Regions from separate parts of the Streptomyces sp. C genome, predicted to be linked through region 3. Evidence: riboswitches for the same ligand, from Rfam matches in the RefSeq annotation. Region 3 holds a riboswitch; each other region holds the start of a gene.

Region 1 (6,351 bases), 2.7 Mb from region 3:
CTGAACCCATGATCGAAAAGGACACCCTGGAAGCACGGCTCACCGAGCTGCGCGCCCTCATGGCCGAGCACATCGGTGCCGCCCTCGCCCACCTCGACGGCATCCAGGACCCGCTGGAGCGCGAGCGCGCGGCGCGCCTGCTGTCGGACGACCTGCTGCCCCACGCCGTGCGCTCCGCGCGGCAGGCCCGGACCGCCGCGGTGCTGGAACTGCGCCAGGGGCGGACCCTCAGGGAGGTGGGGGAACTGCTGGGCCTGTCCATACCGAGGGTGGACCAGCTGGGCCAAGGGCAAGTAGCCGCTCGGGGCCGGTGTCCGCCGCCGGGCCGGGAGGGGGGCGGGAACGGCGAGGGCCCCCGCGGTCCGCGGGGGCCCTCGCCGCCGTGCCGGATCAGGCCACGGACCAGGCGATGCCGTCCAGGATGTCGTGCTCGGAGACCACGACCTCGGTGGCGCCGGTGCGCTCCATGATCGCGAGCAGGACCAGGGCGCCCGCGCCGATCACGTCGACCCGCCCCGGGTGCATCACGGGGATGGCGGCTCGTTCGTCGTGGGTGGCGGTCAGCATGCGCCCGCTGATCTCGCGCACCTGCTCGTAGGAGATCCGGGAGTGGTGGATCACCGACCCGTCGTACTCGTCCAGGCCGAGCGCGATCGCGGCGACCGTGGTCACCGAGCCCGCGAGGCCCACCAGGGTGCGGGCCTCGGCCAGCGGGACCGTCTCGGCGGCCAGGTCCAGGGCCGCCTCGATGTCGGCCCGCATGGCGGCGATCTGCGCCCCGGTCGGCGGGTCGGTGACCTCGCCGTCCACCACCAGGTGGCGCTCGGTCATCCGGACGCAGCCCACGTCGACCGAGCGGGCCGCCCGTACGCGGTCCTCGCCGACGACGAACTCGGTCGAGCCGCCGCCGATGTCCACCACCAGGAACGGCCGTTCCAGGTGCTCGTGCGCGACGAGCTCCTTGGTGGCGCCGGTGAAGGAGAACTCCGCCTCCTGCTCGCCGGAGATCACCTCGGGCTCGACGCCGAGGACGTCCAGCACGCCGCGGACGAACTCGTCCCGGTTCTCCGCGTCGCGCGAGGCCGAGGTGGCCACGAAACGCACCCGCTCGGCGCCGAACTCCTTGATCACCCCGGCGTACTCGCGGCAGGCCGCGAAGGTGCGCTCCAGCGCCTCCGGGGCCAGCCGGCCGGTCTTGTCCACGCCCTGGCCGAGCCGGACGATCGTCATCCGCCGGTCGAGCTCGACGAGCTCGCCGGTGGCCGGGTCGCAGTCGGCGACCAGGAGGCGGATGGAGTTCGTACCGCAGTCGATGCCCGCGACCCGGGTCATGCGGCCCCCTCCCCGGTCTCCTCTGCCTTCTTCTCCCCGCACGGGGTGACGCAGGCGCCCTTGGCCCACCACTCCGGCAGCATGGCCAGTGCCTCGTCGCCGAACGGGTTCACGCCGGGGCCGGCGGCCAGCGAGTGGCCCACCAGCACGTGCAGGCACTTGACCCGGTCCGGCATGCCGCCGGCGCTCGGGAAGCCCTGGAGCACCTCGATGGCGTCGCGGCGCTGGATGTAGTCCTCGTGCGCCTTCTGGTAGGCGGCGGCGAGCTCCGGGTCCTCGGCGAGCCGGGCCTGCATCTCCTTCATGACGCCGTTGGCCTCCAGCGTGCCGATCGCGGAGGCCGCGCGCGGGCACGTCAGGTAGTACAGCGTGGGGAAGGGGGTGCCGTCGGGCAGCCGGGGTGCGGTCTCGACGACGTCCGGCTGGCCGCAGGGGCAGCGGTGCGCGATGGCGCGCAGCCCGCGCGGCGGGCGGCCGAGCTGCTGCTCGAACGCCTCGATGTCCGCGTCGGTCGGCTCGGTCCGGTCGGTCTGGGGCGGGGGCGTCTGCATGCCTGGAGGAAGTCTCTTCGTTCGGTCGTGCGTGATGGGTGGGTCAGTGGTCATTCGCCGGGGCGGTCGGCCTTGTCGACGCCGTCCCAGACGTTGGAGTACCAGGGGCGGTCGGAACCGTCCTGGCCGCCGCGGCGGTGCTCCGGGGCCGCGGCCCCGGGGTCGGTCATGATGTAGCCGATCTCCCCCGGGCGCAGGAAGTGCAGGTGCCTGCGCGCCTGCTGCTCCGCGTAGGCGGGGTCCTGCCAGCGGGCCTTCTCGTCGCGGAGCTGTTCGAGGCGCTTGCGCGCGGTGTCGGCGGCCCGCTGCTGGTCCGTGATCTCCGAGCGCTGGGACACGTACTGGCGCATCGGATACGCGAGGGCGACGACCAGCGTACAGAGGACGAGGACCAGCAGTGCCGCGCGGCCGGTGAGCCGGCTGCGGCGGATGTGCCGGCGGGACTGCGAGCGGTAGACGTGGGCCGCGGTCCGCTCGCCGAGCTGCTTGAGCCGGGTCGCCGTCGAGAAGGTGGAGAACCGATCCCGGTTCCCGGCCATGGTCCCGCCTCCCCTGTGCGCGCACTACGCAATACGTCCCCGCACACGGTACGGGACCGAGTGCGGGGACGTACGGAGGCTGCGACCCCAGGGGTGTCCCCCCCGGGGTCGCCGCCCTGAGGCGGTGTCAGCCCTTGAAGCGCGGGAAGGCGCTGCGGCCGGCGTAGACGGCGGCGTCGTCGAGGATCTCCTCGATGCGCAGCAGCTGGTTGTACTTGGCGACGCGGTCCGAGCGGGCCGGGGCGCCGGTCTTGATCTGACCGCAGTTCACGGCGACGGCGAGGTCGGCGATGGTGACGTCCTCGGTCTCGCCGGAGCGGTGCGACATCATGCACTTGAAGCCGTTGCGCTGGGCCATCTCGACGGCGTCGAGGGTCTCGGTCAGGGAACCGATCTGGTTCACCTTCACGAGCAGGGCGTTCGCGGAGCCCTCCTCGATGCCGCGGGCGAGGCGCTCGGGGTTGGTGACGAAGAGGTCGTCGCCGACGATCTGGACCTTGGAGCCCAGGCGGTCGGTGATGGTCTTCCAGCCGGCCCAGTCGTCCTCGAACAGCGGGTCCTCGATGGAGACGAGCGGGTACGCCTCGACGAGCTCGGCGTAGTAGTCGGTCATCTCGGCGGCCGAGCGGGACTGGCCCTCGAACTCGTACTTGCCGTCCTTGTAGAACTCGGACGCGGCGACGTCGAGCGCGAGCGCGATGTCCTTGCCCGGGGTGTAGCCGGCCTGCTTGATCGCCTCGATGATGAGGTCGAGCGCGGCGCGGTTGGACTCCAGGTTCGGGGCGAAGCCGCCCTCGTCACCGAGACCGGTGGAGAGGCCCTTGTTGTGCAGGACCTTCTTGAGGGTGTGGTAGACCTCGGCACCCCAGCGCAGCGCCTCGGAGAAGGACTCCGCGCCGATCGGGGCGATCATGAACTCCTGGATGTCGACGTTGGAGTCGGCGTGCGACCCACCGTTGAGGATGTTCATCATCGGAACGGGCAGCAGGTGCGCGTTCGGGCCGCCGAGGTAGCGGAAGAGCGGCAGGTCCGAGGCCTCGGACGCGGCGTGCGCGACGGCGAGGGAGACGCCGAGGATGGCGTTGGCGCCGAGCGAGCCCTTGTTGTCGGTGGCGTCGAGGTCGAACATGGCCTGGTCGATCAGGCGCTGCTCGGTGGCGTCGTAACCGACGAGCTCCGGCCCGATCTGCTCGATGACGGCGAGGACGGCCTTCTCCACGCCCTTGCCCATGTAACGGTTGGGGTCACCGTCACGGAGCTCGATGGCCTCGAAGGCACCGGTGGAGGCGCCGGACGGAACGGCAGCACGGCCGGTGCTGCCGTCGTCGAGGCCCACCTCGACCTCGACCGTGGGGTTGCCTCGGGAGTCCAGGATTTCCCGGGCTACGACGACGTCGATGGACGGCACGAGCATCTCCTTCTGGGATGTGACGCTGGGTGTGCGGTGGCGTGTGGGCCGTGGGACGGCCTTGCCGACTAGAGCCTAACCGGCTCCGGGGTGTGGGCTGCCCGACCGCCCGGCTCCTGGGACGAAAAAGGGTCCGAATACCCGTCTTCCGGGACATAGGACCCTTGATTTCGCGTGCTCGCCGGGTGGCGGGGCGGCGGAAGCCGGTGCTCCGGTTCCGGAATGCGGTGACCGGCGGACGACACGCCGCCGCCCGGCGCGTGGGGGGATACGCGCCGGGCGGTGGGGATGCTGCGGGGTGCCGCGAGTGTTACGCGGACGTTCAGGCCAGCTTCAGCTTCTGACCCGGGAAGATCAGGTCGGCGTCGGAGACGGTGTCCTTGTTGAGCTCGAAGAGCTTCTCCCAGCCGCCCTTGACCTTGTTGGCGTCGGCGATGGTGCCGAGGGTGTCGCCTTCCTTGACCGTGTAGGTCCCACCGGTGGCCGGGGTACCGGTCGACGGCTTGGCCGGGGTCCAGTTGCCGGAGCCGGAGCCGGAGCCCTTGGTCTCGGTCTCGGCCTTCGGCGTGGACGGCTTGGCCGGGGCGGGCTTCGCCGGGGCCGGCTTGGCCGGAGCGGGCTTGGCCGGGGCCGGCTTCGTCTCGGGCTTCGGCTTGGCCGGGGTGGTCGAACCGCCGCCGTTGTACGCGGAGTTGGACAGGCCGACGCCGCAGTGCGGCCAGGCGCCCTTGCCCTGGCCCTTGAGGACCTTCTCGGCGATGGCTATCTGCTGGCCCTTGGTGGCCTGGTTGGCCTGCGAGGCGTACGCCTTGCCGCCGTACGCGGCCCACGTGGAGGCGGAGAACTGCAGACCGCCGTAGTAGCCGTTGCCGGTGTTGATGGACCAGTTGCCGCCGGACTCGCAGGCGGCGACCTTGTCCCACTCGGCCGAGGTGGCGGCGCTGGCGGTACCGGCGGCCATCAGCGGGGCCGCGACGGCGACACCGGCGACACCGGCGAGCGTGACGATGCGGACGGCCTTGGAGCCGCGGCGGTGCTTGCCCTTGCCGGAAAGCAGCATGGAGTTCTCCTCACCGACGCCTTCGAGGTGAGCTGTCGGGTTCGGGCGGATGAGTTGCCCGGTCACGCGGCGCGGCGCGTGTCTTCACCCCTAGCCGGTACGCGGGCCGTCTCTCAACGGCCTTTCCCGGCGCCTACCTTGGTTCCCCCGCTCCTGCCTTCGGCGCTTGCGCGACGACTGTTCCCTCCGTCCGCCGGCAGGATTCGGCGATGCGGTCGAAGGAGCCCGCGGTGGCGAGCGATTCAGAAGGTAGACAGGTCTCTCCCCGATGTTCAACGTGTGATTTTGGGGAGAAACCGGCCTACTTGCCATCCTGGAGAGCGCGTTTGTGCAGGTGAGAAGGGGGTTTGCAACAGTTCCGGAACGAGACACGCCAGTTGTCCGGAAGAGATGCATGTCTCATTTGGCGATAACGGACATTCAACTCTTAATGGATGTCCGAACTGCCCTCTATTTCTTGGTTAGATCCAGGTTCTGCCCGGGCTTGATGAGGTCCGCGTCCCCGCCGATGACCTGCTCGTTGGCTTTGTAGAGCTCGCCCCAACCGCCCTCGACGCCCTTGGCCTTCGCGATGTCCGAAAGGCTGTCACCCGGCTTCACGGTGTAGACGGGGTCCGCGGCGGGCGCTGCCGCCGTGCCAGGCGCCGCCTGCACCTCGATGGCGGCCGGGCCGCGGTGCTTGCCCGAGCCGTCCGCCGCCGCGTCGGACGGGGTGCCCGCCGTGGCGCCCGGGGTGGCCGGGGCGGTGGGCGTGACGCCCGGGGCGGGAGTGGCACCCGGGGTGGCCGGGGCCGTCGGGGTGGCGCCCGGAGCCGTCGGGGTGCCCGGCGCCGTGGGCGTGGGCGTACCCGGCGTGGGCGTACCCGGCGTGGGCGTGCCCGGGGTGGGCGTGCCGGGCGTGGGCGTGCCGGGCGTCGTGGGCTGGACCGTGAAGTCCGGCTCGGGCATGACGGGCAGTCCGCTGGAGGGACCCAGCGGGTAGTCCGGGAGCCCGCTCGGGTTGGACGCGGTGCCCGGCGCCGGCGTCGGGGCCCCGAAGTCCGTGGAGGGCTTGCCCTTGCCCGTCTTCGGCACCGAGTCGTCGGGCCGGGTCGGGGTGGGCGCCACGGGACCGGGGTTCAGCTTGTCGCCCGGGTCCACCTCGGGCGCGGGGCCCTGCTGGGTCAGCCCGGCCGAGGCAGAGCACAGCGGCCACGCCTGGGGGCCCTGGGAGGCCAGCACCCGCTCGGCGACCGCGATCTGCTGGGAGCGGCTGGCGAGGTCGGGGCGCTCCGCGTACGCGAGTCCGCCGGCGTTGCGCCACTGCTCCAGGGTGAACTGCAGGCCGCCGTAGGCGCCGCTGCCGGAGTTCGCGCTCCAGGTGCCGCCGCTCTCGCAGTCGGCGACCTTGTCCCACGTGGCGGTGTCGGCCGCGTTCGCGCCTGTGGCGGCGAGCAGCGGCATGGCCAGCGCGGAGCCGGT
Region 2 (6,351 bases), 700 kb from region 3:
GTCGAGGGTCCACTCGGCGGGCTCGGCCCAGGCGTGGAAGGCCAGGTTGAAGGTGCCCCAGTGGATCGGCAGCAACGTGCCTGCCGGGGCGCCGCCCTGGAGGTCGAGGTGGGCCCGCAGGCCCTCCTCGGGGGTCATGTGGATGTCGGGCCAGTACTCCGAGTACGCGCCGATCTGGATCATCGTGGCGTCGAACGGGCCGTGCTCGGCGCCGATTTCCTTGAAGCCCGGGAAGTAGCCGGTGTCTCCGCTGTGGAAGATCCGGTGCTCTCCGCTGCTGACGACCCAGGAGGCCCACAGGGTGAACTGCTGGTTGCGCAGGCCGCGCCCGCAGAAGTGCCGGGCGGGGGTGGCGGTGAGGGTGAGGCCCGCGACCTCGGTCGCCTCGTTCCAGTCGAGCTCGCGCAGCCGGTCCGGGGAGACGCCCCAGCGCTCCAGGTGCGCGCCGACGCCGAGCGGGACGGCGAAGACGGTGTCCGTGCGGGCCAGGGCCTTGATGGTGGGGAGGTCGAGGTGGTCGTAGTGGTCGTGGGAGATCACGACGACGTCGACGGAGCCCAGCGAGGCCAGCGGCACCGGGACGGGGTGGAGCCGCTTGGGCCCGGCGAAGGGGAAGGGGGAGCACCGGTCGCCCCAGACGGGGTCGAAGAGGACGCGGCGGCCGTCGATCTCCGCGAGGATGCTGGAGTGGCCCATCCAGGTCAGTCGGAGCCCGCTCGCCGGCGGCTTGGCCAGGTCGGCGAGGGTGGTCGGGTGGACGGGGATCGGCGCTTCGGGGCTGCGGCGGGCCCGCTGCTCCTTGTGGAAGTAGATCTTGGCGAACTCCGCCATCGATCCGGAAGGCCTGGTCCGGGCCCCCACCGGGTTCTGGAAGACGCCGTCGGCGAAGTTCGGCGAGCGCAGGATCCGCTCCAGCCGTGCGCCGGACGGGTCCGCGCCGAAGGCTTCGGGCCGCAGGGCGCGCAGCCGGGGACGCAGGGGAAGGGAGCCGGTCAAGGCGCCTCCTGGGAAGGTGCAGGACGGGACGGTCGAGGTCTACGACCATCCCAACGCACACCGGCTCCGGAGGATTCCGCCGCGCGGTGTCCGGGCCGCCGTGGCACCCGTCACCCTGCTGCCCGTCCCCCGCTGCCCGTCCCCCGCTCCCCGTCCGCCGCTCTCCCTCCCCCGCGCGTCCGCTACAGCGGCAGCAGGTCCGGGCGCTTGGCCTCGACGTGGTCGCCGGAGGACTCGCCGCGCAGCCGGCGGCCGATCCACGGGACGAGGTGCTCGCGCGCCCACTGGATGTTGTCGCGGGTCACGTCGACCGAGCCGCGCGGCGGGACGGGCGGCCAGGGCTGGTCCGGGTCGGCCGGCACCTCGTAGCCGAGGACCTGTGCGGCGCGCAGCGCGACGCGCGTGTGGCCCTCGGGCGAGAGGTGGAGCCGGTCGTCGTCCCACGCCCGGCGGTCCTGGACGGTCTTGAGGGACCACAGGTCGAGCACGGGGCAGTCGTAGCGGTCGGCGATGGCGCGGACGTGGACGTTGTACGTCGCGATCTTGCCCCGCAGGTGCCTGAGGACCGGCACGCCCCGCGTGTCGAAGCCGGTGGTGATCATCACGAGGCCCACGGAGGCCTTGAGGTCGGCCAGGGCCGCCTCGAACCGCTCCGCGACGTCGTCCGGGTCGCTGCCGGGGCGGATGATGTCGTTGCCGCCCGCGCAGAAGGTGACGAGGTCGGGTGCGAGCTCCTTGGCTCTGGGGACCTGGTCGGCCACGATCTGGTCGAGTACTTTGCCGCGCACGGCCAGATTCGCGTACCGGAAGTCGTGCTCGTCGCGCCGATCGGCCAGGAGCACGGCGAGGCGGTCCGCCCAGCCGAGGTAGGAATCCCCGGGTCCCGGGTCTCCCACGCCTTCGGTGAAGCTGTCCCCGATCGCCGCGTACGAGCCGATGGTCTTCAGTGTCGTCTTCGTCGCTGCCACAGGACAGCATCCTTCACCTTGGCAACCAACCTACGCCAACGTAATGAGGGGTTGACGGGCCGTGATCTATACCACGCGGGGGATAAGGAATAAGTACACGCGGGGCCGGGACCCCCCTCGGGTCCCGGCTCCGCGCGCGTTCTCGTGCCGACGGCGGGTGCCGTCAGATGCTCACGCCCTTGGACCGGAGGTAGGCGAGCGGGTCGATGTCCGAGCCGTAGGACGGGCCGGTGCGGATCTCGAAGTGGAGGTGCGGGCCGGTCACGTTGCCGGTCGCGCCGGAGAGGCCGATGGTCTGGCCGCCGGTGACGCTCTGGCCCACGGAGACGGAGAGCGAGGAGAGGTGGCCGTACTGGGAGTACTTGCCGTCGGCGTGCTTGATGACGACCTCGTTGCCGTACGCGCCGCCCCAGCCTGCGGAAACCACGGTGCCCGCGCCGACGGCCCGGATGGTGGTGCCGGTGCTCGCGATGAAGTCGACGCCGGTGTGGTAGCCGGAGGACCACATGGCGCCGCTCGTGCGGTACTGGGTGGAGACGCCGCCGCTGACGGGGGCGGTGAAGCCGGACGCGGCGGCCGGCGCGGCGGGCGCGGCGGCCTTCTCGCTCTTGGCGGCGGCGCCGGAGCCCTGGGCTGCCGCGCCGCCGGAGGTGCGGCCGGCCGTTCCGGCGGTGGTCTTGCCCGCGGCCTTCGGCGCCCGGGCCTTGCCGCCCAGGTCCTCGGGTGCGGCCGGAGCCTTGCTGGAGGATCCCTCGACCGGGGGCGCAGGGGTCTTCGGGGCGGGGGCCGCGTCCTGGCCGCCGACGAGGTTCAGCTTCAGGCCCGGGTGGATGAGGGAGGGGTCGGTGCCGACGGCCTCGCGGTTGTCGGCGTACAGCTGCTCCCAGCCGCCCTCGATGTGGCGCTCGGCGGCGATCTTGGAGAGGTAGTCGCCCGGCACGACCGTGTAGACGGCGGGCGCGGCGGCCGTCGGCGCGGTGGCGGGGGTCGCGGAGCGGAGGGCCTCCGGGGCCTGCGCGCTCTGGGCGGGCACGGACGCGGCCGGGGCGGAGGCCGGGGCGGCGTTGGCGCCGGTGGCACCCATCAGCGGGAGCGCGAGGGCCGCTCCGCCGGTTCCGGCGACGGCGAAGCCACGGGATATCGAACGGGACTTCGGACGGCGGTGCTTACCCTTTCCGGGCATGGCGAATTCCTCTCCGGCGCCTGCGAGGTGAGCTGTCGGGTTCGGACTGGAGATGTCCGGCCGTACGTGCGGTGCACGGGTTCGGCTTCACCCCTAGCTGCGCCGGAAATGATCCGGAACAGCGGCCTACCTGGTTCCCCCGCTCCTGCCGCGCGCGATGGTCGGGTGCGGTTCCCGGGCGGCGGCAGGATTAGGCGGTCCACCCGGATCGATCGCGAAGGTAATCGAGCGGGGCGCCGGTCAACAAGCCGCGAATTCCCTGACGGATTCGCAGATATGGGGGACCGGCGGAATTCCGGTCACCCTGCGTCCATTCCGCACCATCAACAACCGCTCTCACAAGGCAATTCGGTTCCCGCGATCAGGCACGCACGGTCACCGTATGATCTGGCTCACGGGGCCGGGCCCGATCTCGCCTCCACATATGGCAAGTTGTTCCCAACCGGACCAATTCGGACACCACGGACCCACGCGGAGGAGTACACGTGACCCAGCAGATACCCCAGCCCCTTCCGGCCGGACCCGAACGCGGCACGGAGATGACGGGAGTGCGCAACTTCCGTGACGTGGGCGGGTTGCCGACCACGGACGGACGGAGGGTCAGGCCGGGACGACTGTTTCGAAGCGGACATCTGGCGCATGCCACCGAAACCGATACAGAGTTCCTCGCCTCGCTGGGGCTGCACACCGTCTTCGACTTCCGCAACGGAGCGGACCACGCGCTGGAGGGCCCGGACGTCGAACTGCCAGGTGTGCGCAACGTGAACATCCCGCTGACGGATCCGGCCGACGGCCGGGAGTTCTGGAAGATGGTCCGCGACGGCGAGCTCGAACAGCTCCGGGGCCTCCTGGGCGAGGGCCGGGCCGCCGCCCGCATGACGGACTCGTACCGCACGATCATCCGCACCCGCACCGCCGAACACAGCCGCGTCGTGCACGCGCTCGCGCTGGACAGCGTGCCGGCGCTGATGCACTGCGCCGCCGGGAAGGACCGGGCCGGGCTGTCGGTGGCGGTGACCCTGCTCGCGCTGGGCGTGGAGCGCGAGGCGATCATGGCGGACTACCTGGAGTCCAACGTCCCGCACAACCGCTACCGGGTGCGCCGGGGCAGCGACGCGCCCGAGGCCCGCTCCCCCGAGGTGATGGAGCTGCTGGCGCCGCTGTTCGACGCCCGCGCGGAGTACCTGCTCTCGGCCTTCGCGGTCATCGACGAGCAGTGGGGCGGGGTGGAGCGCTACCTCGCCGAGGGGCTCTCGCTCGCGCCCGAGTCCCTGGACCGGCTGCGGGACCGGCTCCTGGAGGGCTGACCCCGGACGGCCGGAGGGGGCCCGTCCGGGCCCCCTCCGGCGCCGTCGCGCCTCAGCGGTTGCCGACCGCCTGCTTCACCAGGGTCCGGCCGAAGTCCCACATCAGGGCGCCCCCGCCGTGCGCCTCGTCCATGACCTCCTGGAAGGCTCCGACGAAGCGCTCCACGTCCGCCTCGTCCACGACGAGCGGCGGGATCAGCTTGATGACCTCCAGGTGGTCCCCGGAGACCTGGGTGAGGATCCGGTGCCTGCGCAGCAGCGGCACCACGACCATCTGCGCGAACAGGCCCTTGCGGGCCGCCTGGAGCATCGCCCACCGGCTGCGCAGCCCGAGGGAGGAGGGCTTGCCGAACTCGATGCCGATCATCAGTCCGCGCCCGCGCACCTCGTGCAGCAGCTCGTACCGGTCCACGAGCGCCGTCAGGCGTCCGCGCAGCAGGTCGCCCATGGCCCGGGCGTTGGCCACCACCTGCTCGTCCTCCATGACGGACAGGACCGCGAGGCCCGCCGCCATCGCCTGGGCGTTGGAGCCGAAGCTGGCGGAGTGCACCAGCACCCGGTCCATGGACGAGTAGACCTTCTGGAAGATCCAGTCCCTTCCCAGGGTCGCGCCGACGGGCACGTACCCGCCGGAGAGGGCCTTGGCCACGCACACCAGGTCCGGTTCCACGCCCGGCTCGTGCTGGTACGCGTAGAAATCTCCGGTCCGCCCGAGGCCGGTCTGCACCTCGTCGGCGATGAGCAGGGCCTTGTGCCGGTGCAGCAGCTCCTGCGCGGCGCGCAGGAATCCGGGCGGGGCGGCGTGCACTCCCTTGCCCTGGACCGGCTCGACCACGAAGGCGGCCACGTCCCCGCGCGCGAGTTCGCGTTCCAGGGCCGCGAGGTCCCCGAGGGCGATCTTGGTGTCGGGGAGCAGCGGGGCGAACCCGTCGCGGAAGCCGCCTTCGCCGTTGACCGACAGGGAGCCGGTGGTCAGCCCGTGGAAGGCGTGGTCGCAGTAGAGGATCCTGGGCCGCCCGGTGGCGCAGCGGGCGAACTTCAGGGCGGTCTCCACCGCCTCGGTGCCGCTGTTGCCGAAGAAGACCCGGTCGAGGTGCGGGCTGTACGACAGCAGCTTCTCGGCCAGCAGACCGGGCAGCGGCTGGCAGTCGAAGCGGGTGAGGTCGGCGAGCTGGGCGTCCAGGACGTCGTGCAGGGCCTGGCGGACGACCGGGTGGTGCCGGCCCAGGCCCATCACCCCGAAGCCGGCCAGCATGTCGAGGTAGTCGTTGCCCTCGGCGTCCCAGAAGTGGGCGCCCTCGGCCCGCTCGTAGACCTTGTCGAAGCCGATGGTGTGCAGCATGCGGGGCAGCTGGTGGTTGAGGTGGCGGGCGTGCAGCTCGTAGCGCTCCCCGCCGCGCTCGGCGAGCAGCGCGGCGAGGTCGAAGCCCCGCCGCGCTCCCTGTCCGCCGGTCATGCCGACGCGTCCCGGTTGCCCGCCACGGCCTCCCGGGCGGCGCGCAGGGACTCCTTGAGGGAGCCCATGGTGGCGAGGACGGCGGTGGGCTCGTAGCCGCAGTGCGCCATGCAGTTGGCGCAACGCGGGTCCTTGCCGCGGCCGTACTTGCTCCAGTCGGTCTCCTCGATGAGCTCCCGGTACGTGGGTACGTAGCCGTCGCTCATCAGGTAGCAGGGGCGCTGCCAGCCGAAGAGCGAGTAATTGGGAATGGCCCAGGCCGTGCAGGGGAAATCGGCCTTTCCTTCGAGGAAGTCGAGGAAGAGCGGGGAGTGGTTGAGCCGCCAGCGGCGCCGGTTGCCGCCGGCGAAGGCCTTCTTGAAGAGTTCCCGGGTCTGTTCGACGCCGAGGAAGTGTTCCTGGTCGGGTGCCTTTTCGTAGGCGTAGGCGGGCGAGATCATC
Region 3 (6,351 bases):
CAGGTTCGGCGCGGCGGCCGTGTCCGGCAGCTGCGGCAGGTCGATCACCGCGAGCCGCAGCAGACGGCCGTACGAGGTGACCGCACCGACGTCCGCCCGGGCGGTCGCGGCGACCTGCGAGACGATCACGTCGTGCTTCGCGCGGGCGCCGCCCTCCTCGACGGGGAGCGGGTCGCCGTTCGCGGTACGGGCCAGCAGGCCGGTGGAGGACAGCAGCACCCGGCACGGGTCGTCGGCGACCTCCAGCGGGACGGCCGCCACCGAGGTGCCCGCCGACTCCAGGAGCACGGTGCGCCGCTCGGTGCCGAACTTCTTCGCCACCGCGGCCAGTTCCGCGGAGACCAGCTTGCGCAGCGCCGAGTCCGACTCCAGGATCCCGGTCAGCTCGTCGATCTCGCCGGTCAGCCGGTCGCGCTCGGACTCCAGCTCGATCCGGTCGAAGCGGGTGAGGCGGCGCAGCGGGGTGTCCAGGATGTACTGGGTCTGGACCTCGCTCAGCGAGAAGCGCTCCATCAGGCGCTCCTTGGCCTGCGCGGAGTTGTCGCTGTCGCGGATGATCCGGATGACCTCGTCGATGTCGAGGAGGGCCACGAGCAGGCCCTCGACCAGGTGCAGCCGGTCGCGGCGCTTGCCCCGGCGGAACTCGCTGCGCCGGCGCACGACCTCGAAGCGGTGGTCGAGGTAGACCTCCAGCAGCTCCTTGAGGCCCATCGTCAGCGGCTGCCCGTCGACCAGCGCGACGTTGTTGATGCCGAAGGACTCCTCCATCGGCGTCAGCTTGTACAGCTGCTCCAGGACGGCCTCCGGGTGGAAGCCGTTCTTGATCTCGATGACCAGGCGCAGGCCGTGCGAGCGGTCCGTGAGGTCCTTGACGTCGGCGATGCCCTGGAGCTTCTTCGAGCCGACGAGGTCCTTGATCTTCGCGATGACCTTCTCGGGGCCCACCGTGAAGGGCAGTTCGGTGACGACCAGGCCCTTGCGGCGCGCGGTCACGTCCTCCACGGACACGGTCGCACGGATCTTGAAGGTGCCGCGGCCGTTCGCGTAGGCGTCCTTGATCCCGGACAGGCCGACGATCCGGCCGCCGGTCGGCAGGTCCGGACCCGGCACGAAGCGCATCAGCGCCTCCAGGTCCGCCTCCGGGTACCGGATCAGGTGGCGGGCGGCCGCGATGACCTCGCCCAGGTTGTGGGGGGCCATGTTGGTGGCCATGCCGACGGCGATGCCGGAGGCGCCGTTGACGAGGAGGTTCGGGTAGGCCGCCGGCAGGGCGACGGGCTCGCGCTCCTGGCCGTCGTAGTTGGCGGTGAAGTCGACGGTGTCCTCGTCGATCGACTCCGTCATCAGCGACGTCGCGTCGGCCATCTTGCACTCGGTGTAGCGCATCGCGGCCGGCGGGTCGTCGTTGCCGAGCGAGCCGAAGTTGCCGTGGCCGTCGACCAGCGGGAGCCGCATCGAGAAGGGCTGGGCCATGCGCACGAGGGCGTCGTAGATCGACTGGTCGCCGTGCGGGTGCAGCTTGCCCATGACCTCGCCGACCACGCGGGCGCACTTGACGTACCCCCGGTCGGGCCGCAGGCCCATCTCGTTCATCTGGTAGACGATGCGCCGGTGCACCGGCTTCAGGCCGTCGCGGGCGTCGGGCAGGGCGCGGGAGTAGATCACCGAGTACGCGTACTCGAGGAAGGAGCCCTGCATTTCGTCGACGACGTCGATGTCGAGGATCTTCTCCTCGAAATCCTCCGGCGGCGGGGTCTTCGTGCTGCGGCGGGCCATCGCTGCGCGGCTCCTTAACCAAGGTTCGGGGGGTACTGGGGGGATCTGGCGTGTTTGACGCGGACCATTGTGGCCCGAGGCACCGACAACGCGGACTCCGACCCCGGGGGTCCCCCGTACGGAGTCGAGGGGAGTGACCCGGGAACTTATCCGGCCGTCGGTGCGCTTGCATACAGTGGCAGGTCTGACAGAAATCTCTGCATCGCGATCGAAGGGACCACATGCCCATGGGTCACACGGCCACAGCTCAGGCCGGCTCCGGCGGCCTGACAGCGACCGAGCACCGGCTGGCCAACGGCCTGCGCGTGGTGCTGTCCGAGGACCACCTCACTCCGGTCGCCGCCGTCTGCCTCTGGTACGACGTCGGCTCGCGCCACGAAGTCAAGGGGCGGACCGGTCTGGCTCACCTCTTCGAGCACCTGATGTTCCAGGGTTCGGCGAGCGTACCGGGCAACGGGCACTTCGAGCTCGTCCAGGGCGCCGGCGGCTCGCTGAACGGCACCACCAGCTTCGAGCGCACCAACTACTTCGAGACGATGCCGGCCCACCAGCTGGAGCTCGCCCTGTGGCTGGAAGCGGACCGCATGGGCTCGCTGCTGGCCGCCCTGGACGACGAGTCCATGGAGAACCAGCGCGACGTCGTCAAGAACGAGCGCCGCCAGCGGTACGACAACGTCCCCTACGGCACCGCGTTCGAGAAGCTGACCGCCCTCGCCTACCCGGAGGGCCACCCGTACCACCACACCCCGATCGGCTCGATGGCCGACCTGGACGCCGCGTCCCTGGAGGACGCGCGCAACTTCTTCCGTACGTACTACGCGCCCAACAACGCCGTGCTGTCGGTCGTCGGCGACATCGACCCGGAGCGGACCCTCGCCTGGATCGAGAAGTACTTCGGCACCATCCCGGCGCACGACGGCAAGCAGCCGCCGCGCGACGGCTCGCTCCCGGAGATCATGGGCGGGCAGCTGCGCGAGGAGATCGTCGAGGAGGTCCCGGCGCGTGCGCTGATGGCCGCCTACCGCCTGCCGCACGACGGCACCCGCGAGTGCGACGCCGCCGACGTGGCGCTGACCGTCCTGGGCGGCGGCGAGTCCTCCCGCCTGCACAACCGCCTGGTACGCCGTGACCAGACGGCCGTGGCGGCCGGGTTCGGCATGCTGCGCCTGGCCGGCGCGCCCTCGCTGGGCTGGCTGGACGTCAAGACCTCCAGCGGCGTCGAGGTGCCCGCCATCGAGGCGGCCGTCGACGAGGAGCTCGCGCGGTTCGCCGCCGAGGGCCCGACGGCCGAGGAGATGGAGCGCGCCCAGGCGCAGCTGGAGCGCGAGTGGCTGGACCGGCTCGGCACCGTGGCCGGCCGCGCCGACGAACTGTGCCGCTTCGCGGTGCTCTTCGGCGACCCCCAGCTCGCCCTGACCGCCGTCCAGCGGGTGCTGGACGTCACCGCCGAGGAGGTGCAGGCCGTGGCCGCGGCCAGGCTGCGCCCCGACAACCGCGCGGTGCTGGTCTACGAGCCGCTGGCCGGCGCCGAGGCCCACGAGACCGAGCAGCACGACGAGAACGAGGGGGCGGAGCAGTGAGCGACACCGCAGCCGTCACGATGACCTTCCACCCGCGGCCGCAGGCCGGCGAGGCGAAGCCGTGGGCCTTCCCGGCCCCGGAGCGCTCCACGCTCCCCAACGGCCTGACCCTGCTGCGCTGCCACCGCCCCGGCCAGCAGGTGGTGGCGGTCGAGGTCAACCTCGCGGCCCCGCTGGACGCCGAGCCCGAGGGCCTCGACGGGGTGGCCACCATCATGGCCCGCGCCCTGTCGGAGGGCACCGACAAGCACTCCGCCGAGGAGTTCGCCGCCGAGCTGGAGCGCTGCGGCGCCACCCTCGACGCCCACGCCGACCACCCCGGCCTGCGGGTCTCCCTGGAGGTGCCGGCCTCCCGGCTGCCCAAGGCGCTCGCCCTGCTCGCCGAGGCCCTGAGCGCGCCCGCCTTCGCCGACAGCGAGGTCGACCGCCTGGTGCGCAACCGGCTCGACGAGATCCCGCACGAGCTGGCCAACCCGCAGCGCCGCGCCGCCAAGGAGCTCTCCAAGGAGCTGTTCCCGGCCGCGCTGCGCATGTCCCGCCCGCGCCAGGGCACCGAGGAGACGGTCGCGCGGATCGACGCCGCGGCCGTACGCGCCTTCTACGAGGCCCACGTACGCCCCTCCACCGCCACCGCCGTGGTCGTCGGCGACCTGACCGGCATCGACCTGGACGCCCTGCTGGCCGACACCCTGGGCGCCTGGACCGGCAACACCGCCCCGGCCCGCCCCGTGCAGCCGGTGACGGCCGACGACACGGGCCGCGTGGTCATCGTGGACCGGCCCGGCGCCGTCCAGACGCAGCTGCTGATCGGCCGGATCGGCCCGGACCGGCACGACATCGTCTGGGCCCCGCAGGTGCTCGGCACCTACTGCCTCGGCGGCACCCTCACCTCCCGCCTGGACAAGGTGCTGCGCGAGGAGAAGGGCTACACCTACGGCGTGCGCGCCTTCGGGCAGGTGCTGCGCTCGACCGCCGACGGCAAGGGCGCCTCGATGCTCGCCATCAGCGGTTCGGTGGACACCCCCAACACGGGTCCGGCGCTGGAGGACCTGTGGAAGGTGCTGCGGACCCTCGCGGAGGGCGGACTGACCGACGCCGAGCGGGACGTGGCGGTGCAGAACCTGGTGGGCGTGGCCCCGCTGAAGTTCGAGACGGCCGCCTCCGTCGCCGGCACGCTCGCCGACCAGGTCGAGCAGGAGCTGCCGGACGACTACCAGGCGCGGCTGTACGCGCGGCTGGCCGAAACCGGTACGGCGGAGGCCACTTCGGCCGTGGTGAACGCCTTCCCGGTGGACCGTCTGGTCACCATCCTGGTGGGCGACGCCGCGCAGATCGAGGAGCCCGTCCTGGCCCTCGGGATCGGTGAGGTCACCGTCGTCTCCAACTGAGGGGCGCGAGGCCCGAGACGGGCCGGGATCCGGCCCGTTTCCAGGGGGCTCCGGTGGAACATCCACCGGAGCCCCCTTTGTCCGTTTGATGGCGTGGTTGCAGGTATGCGGTGTGGCGTACGCAACAAAACCGCTCGTCTGTTTGGCGATTGACTGATGATCCGCCTAGCGTCGGCCGTGCTGTTCGTCAGTTTGTACCCGCCGCACCCGCGGCACCGGACAGCGATCGCCGAGTCCCCGTCAGGCGCGAGCCTGGGGAGCCGGGGACCCACATGTCCCTGGGGTGAATCGGACCCCCTCGCCAGAGGAGGCCCGTAGGAGACCTTCCTGCTCCGAACCCGTCAGCTAACCCGGTAGGCGAGAGGGAAGGAAAGGATCACCCCCTTCATGGCGTTTGGCAGTCGTGCCGCCGGTTCTGGTAAGCACCGTGGTTCCAGCCGTCTGAGCCGCAAGACCGCCGGCTTCGCCGGCGTCGCCGCCCTCGCCACTACGGGCGTGGTCGGCACCCTGGCCGCTCCGGCCTTCGCGGCGGACCACAGCAGCTCCCCGTCCATGGAGGACACCGGTCAGAACGCGATCGTCGTCGCCGACGGTCTGCAGGACGACATCGAGGTCCAGGCCGCCACCCAGCAGAGCGCCGCCGAGGCCGTCGCCGCGCAGGCGCAGGCCGAGGCCGAGGCGAAGACGCGGGCCGCCGAGGCCAAGCGCACCGCCGAGGCCAAGGAGAAGGCCGAGCGCGAGGCCGCCGAGAAGGCCGCCCAGGAAGAGGCCCGCAAGCGCCTCAACACCTTCGTGGCCCCGGTCGACGGCTCGTACGTCAGCACCCAGTACGGTGCGGGCGGCGGCATGTGGTCCTCCGGCAGCCACACGGGCATCGACTTCCACGCCGACGAGGGCAGCGTCGTCCACGCCGTGGGCGCGGGCACCGTCGTCGAGGCCGGCTGGGGCGGCGCGTACGGCAACAACGTCGTCATCCGCCACAACGACGGCACCTACACCCAGTACGGGCACCTGCTCTCGCTGAGCGTCTCCGCCGGCCAGACGGTCACCCCGGGCCAGCAGATCGGCCTCTCGGGCTCCACGGGCAACTCCAGCGGCCCGCACCTGCACTTCGAGGCCCGCACCGGCGCCACGTACGGCACGGACATCAACCCGCTGACGTACCTGCGCAACCACGGCGTGGGCATCTGACCCGCACGCACGCAGCGCGCTTCACCGAAGAAGGCCCCGGCTCACAGAGCCGGGGCCTTCTTCGTATTTCCGGACCTGTTTCCGGCCCCGCTCGTAAATCCGCCGGGTATTGCAATAGAGTCGCAGCACGGCCACGATAAACCGAACCGAAACCAGCGGAGGTCCGGCCTTGCGTATTCCGGCGCACGCGGTGTGCACAGCGATTCGCGACGACATCGTCTCCGGTTTCTTCGGGCCGGGCGGCCGGCTGACCGAGGAGGTGCTCGCCCGCCGCTACGGGGTCTCGCGCGTCCCGGTCCGCGAGGCGCTGCGGACCCTGGAGTCCGAGGGCTTCGTCACCACGCGGCGGCACGCGGGCGCCTGCGTGGCCGAGCCGACCGCGCAAGAGGCCGCCGACCTCCTGGAGCTGCGGATGC

The links. A riboswitch is a leader RNA that binds a small molecule or an ion and turns the genes downstream of it on or off. The one in region 3 is predicted to bind cyclic di-AMP.
Positions count from the first base shown of each region.
Region 1: another riboswitch for cyclic di-AMP. It lies ahead of SSNG_RS14175 (transglycosylase family protein); the one in region 3 lies ahead of SSNG_RS26640 (M23 family metallopeptidase).
Region 2: another riboswitch for cyclic di-AMP. It lies ahead of SSNG_RS29580 (M23 family metallopeptidase); the one in region 3 lies ahead of SSNG_RS26640 (M23 family metallopeptidase).

Region 1 is NZ_GG657750.1:3,194,945-3,201,295, forward strand. It holds gene SSNG_RS14150 (hypothetical protein) at 1-164, opposite strand, end outside; gene SSNG_RS14155 (Ppx/GppA phosphatase family protein) at 391-1,332, opposite strand; gene SSNG_RS14160 (DUF501 domain-containing protein) at 1,329-1,883, opposite strand; gene SSNG_RS14165 (septum formation initiator family protein) at 1,934-2,422, opposite strand; gene eno (phosphopyruvate hydratase) at 2,550-3,836, opposite strand; gene SSNG_RS14175 (transglycosylase family protein) at 4,153-4,890, opposite strand; cyclic di-AMP (ydaO/yuaA leader) riboswitch at 4,893-5,065, opposite strand; gene SSNG_RS14180 (transglycosylase family protein) at 5,341-6,351, opposite strand, start outside.
Region 2 is NZ_GG657750.1:6,587,274-6,593,624, reverse strand. It holds gene SSNG_RS29590 (MBL fold metallo-hydrolase) at 1-996, opposite strand, end outside; gene SSNG_RS29585 (SGNH/GDSL hydrolase family protein) at 1,179-1,964, opposite strand; gene SSNG_RS29580 (M23 family metallopeptidase) at 2,128-3,147, opposite strand; cyclic di-AMP (ydaO/yuaA leader) riboswitch at 3,152-3,354, opposite strand; gene SSNG_RS29575 (tyrosine-protein phosphatase) at 3,687-4,454, shown strand; gene SSNG_RS29570 (aspartate aminotransferase family protein) at 4,507-5,910, opposite strand; gene hpnH (adenosyl-hopene transferase HpnH) at 5,907-6,351, opposite strand, start outside.
Region 3 is NZ_GG657750.1:5,885,388-5,891,738, forward strand. It holds gene SSNG_RS26625 (DNA topoisomerase IV subunit A) at 1-1,776, opposite strand, end outside; gene SSNG_RS26630 (pitrilysin family protein) at 2,004-3,356, shown strand; gene SSNG_RS26635 (pitrilysin family protein) at 3,377-4,744, shown strand; cyclic di-AMP (ydaO/yuaA leader) riboswitch at 4,962-5,119, shown strand; gene SSNG_RS26640 (M23 family metallopeptidase) at 5,132-5,935, shown strand; gene SSNG_RS26645 (GntR family transcriptional regulator) at 6,105-6,351, shown strand, end outside.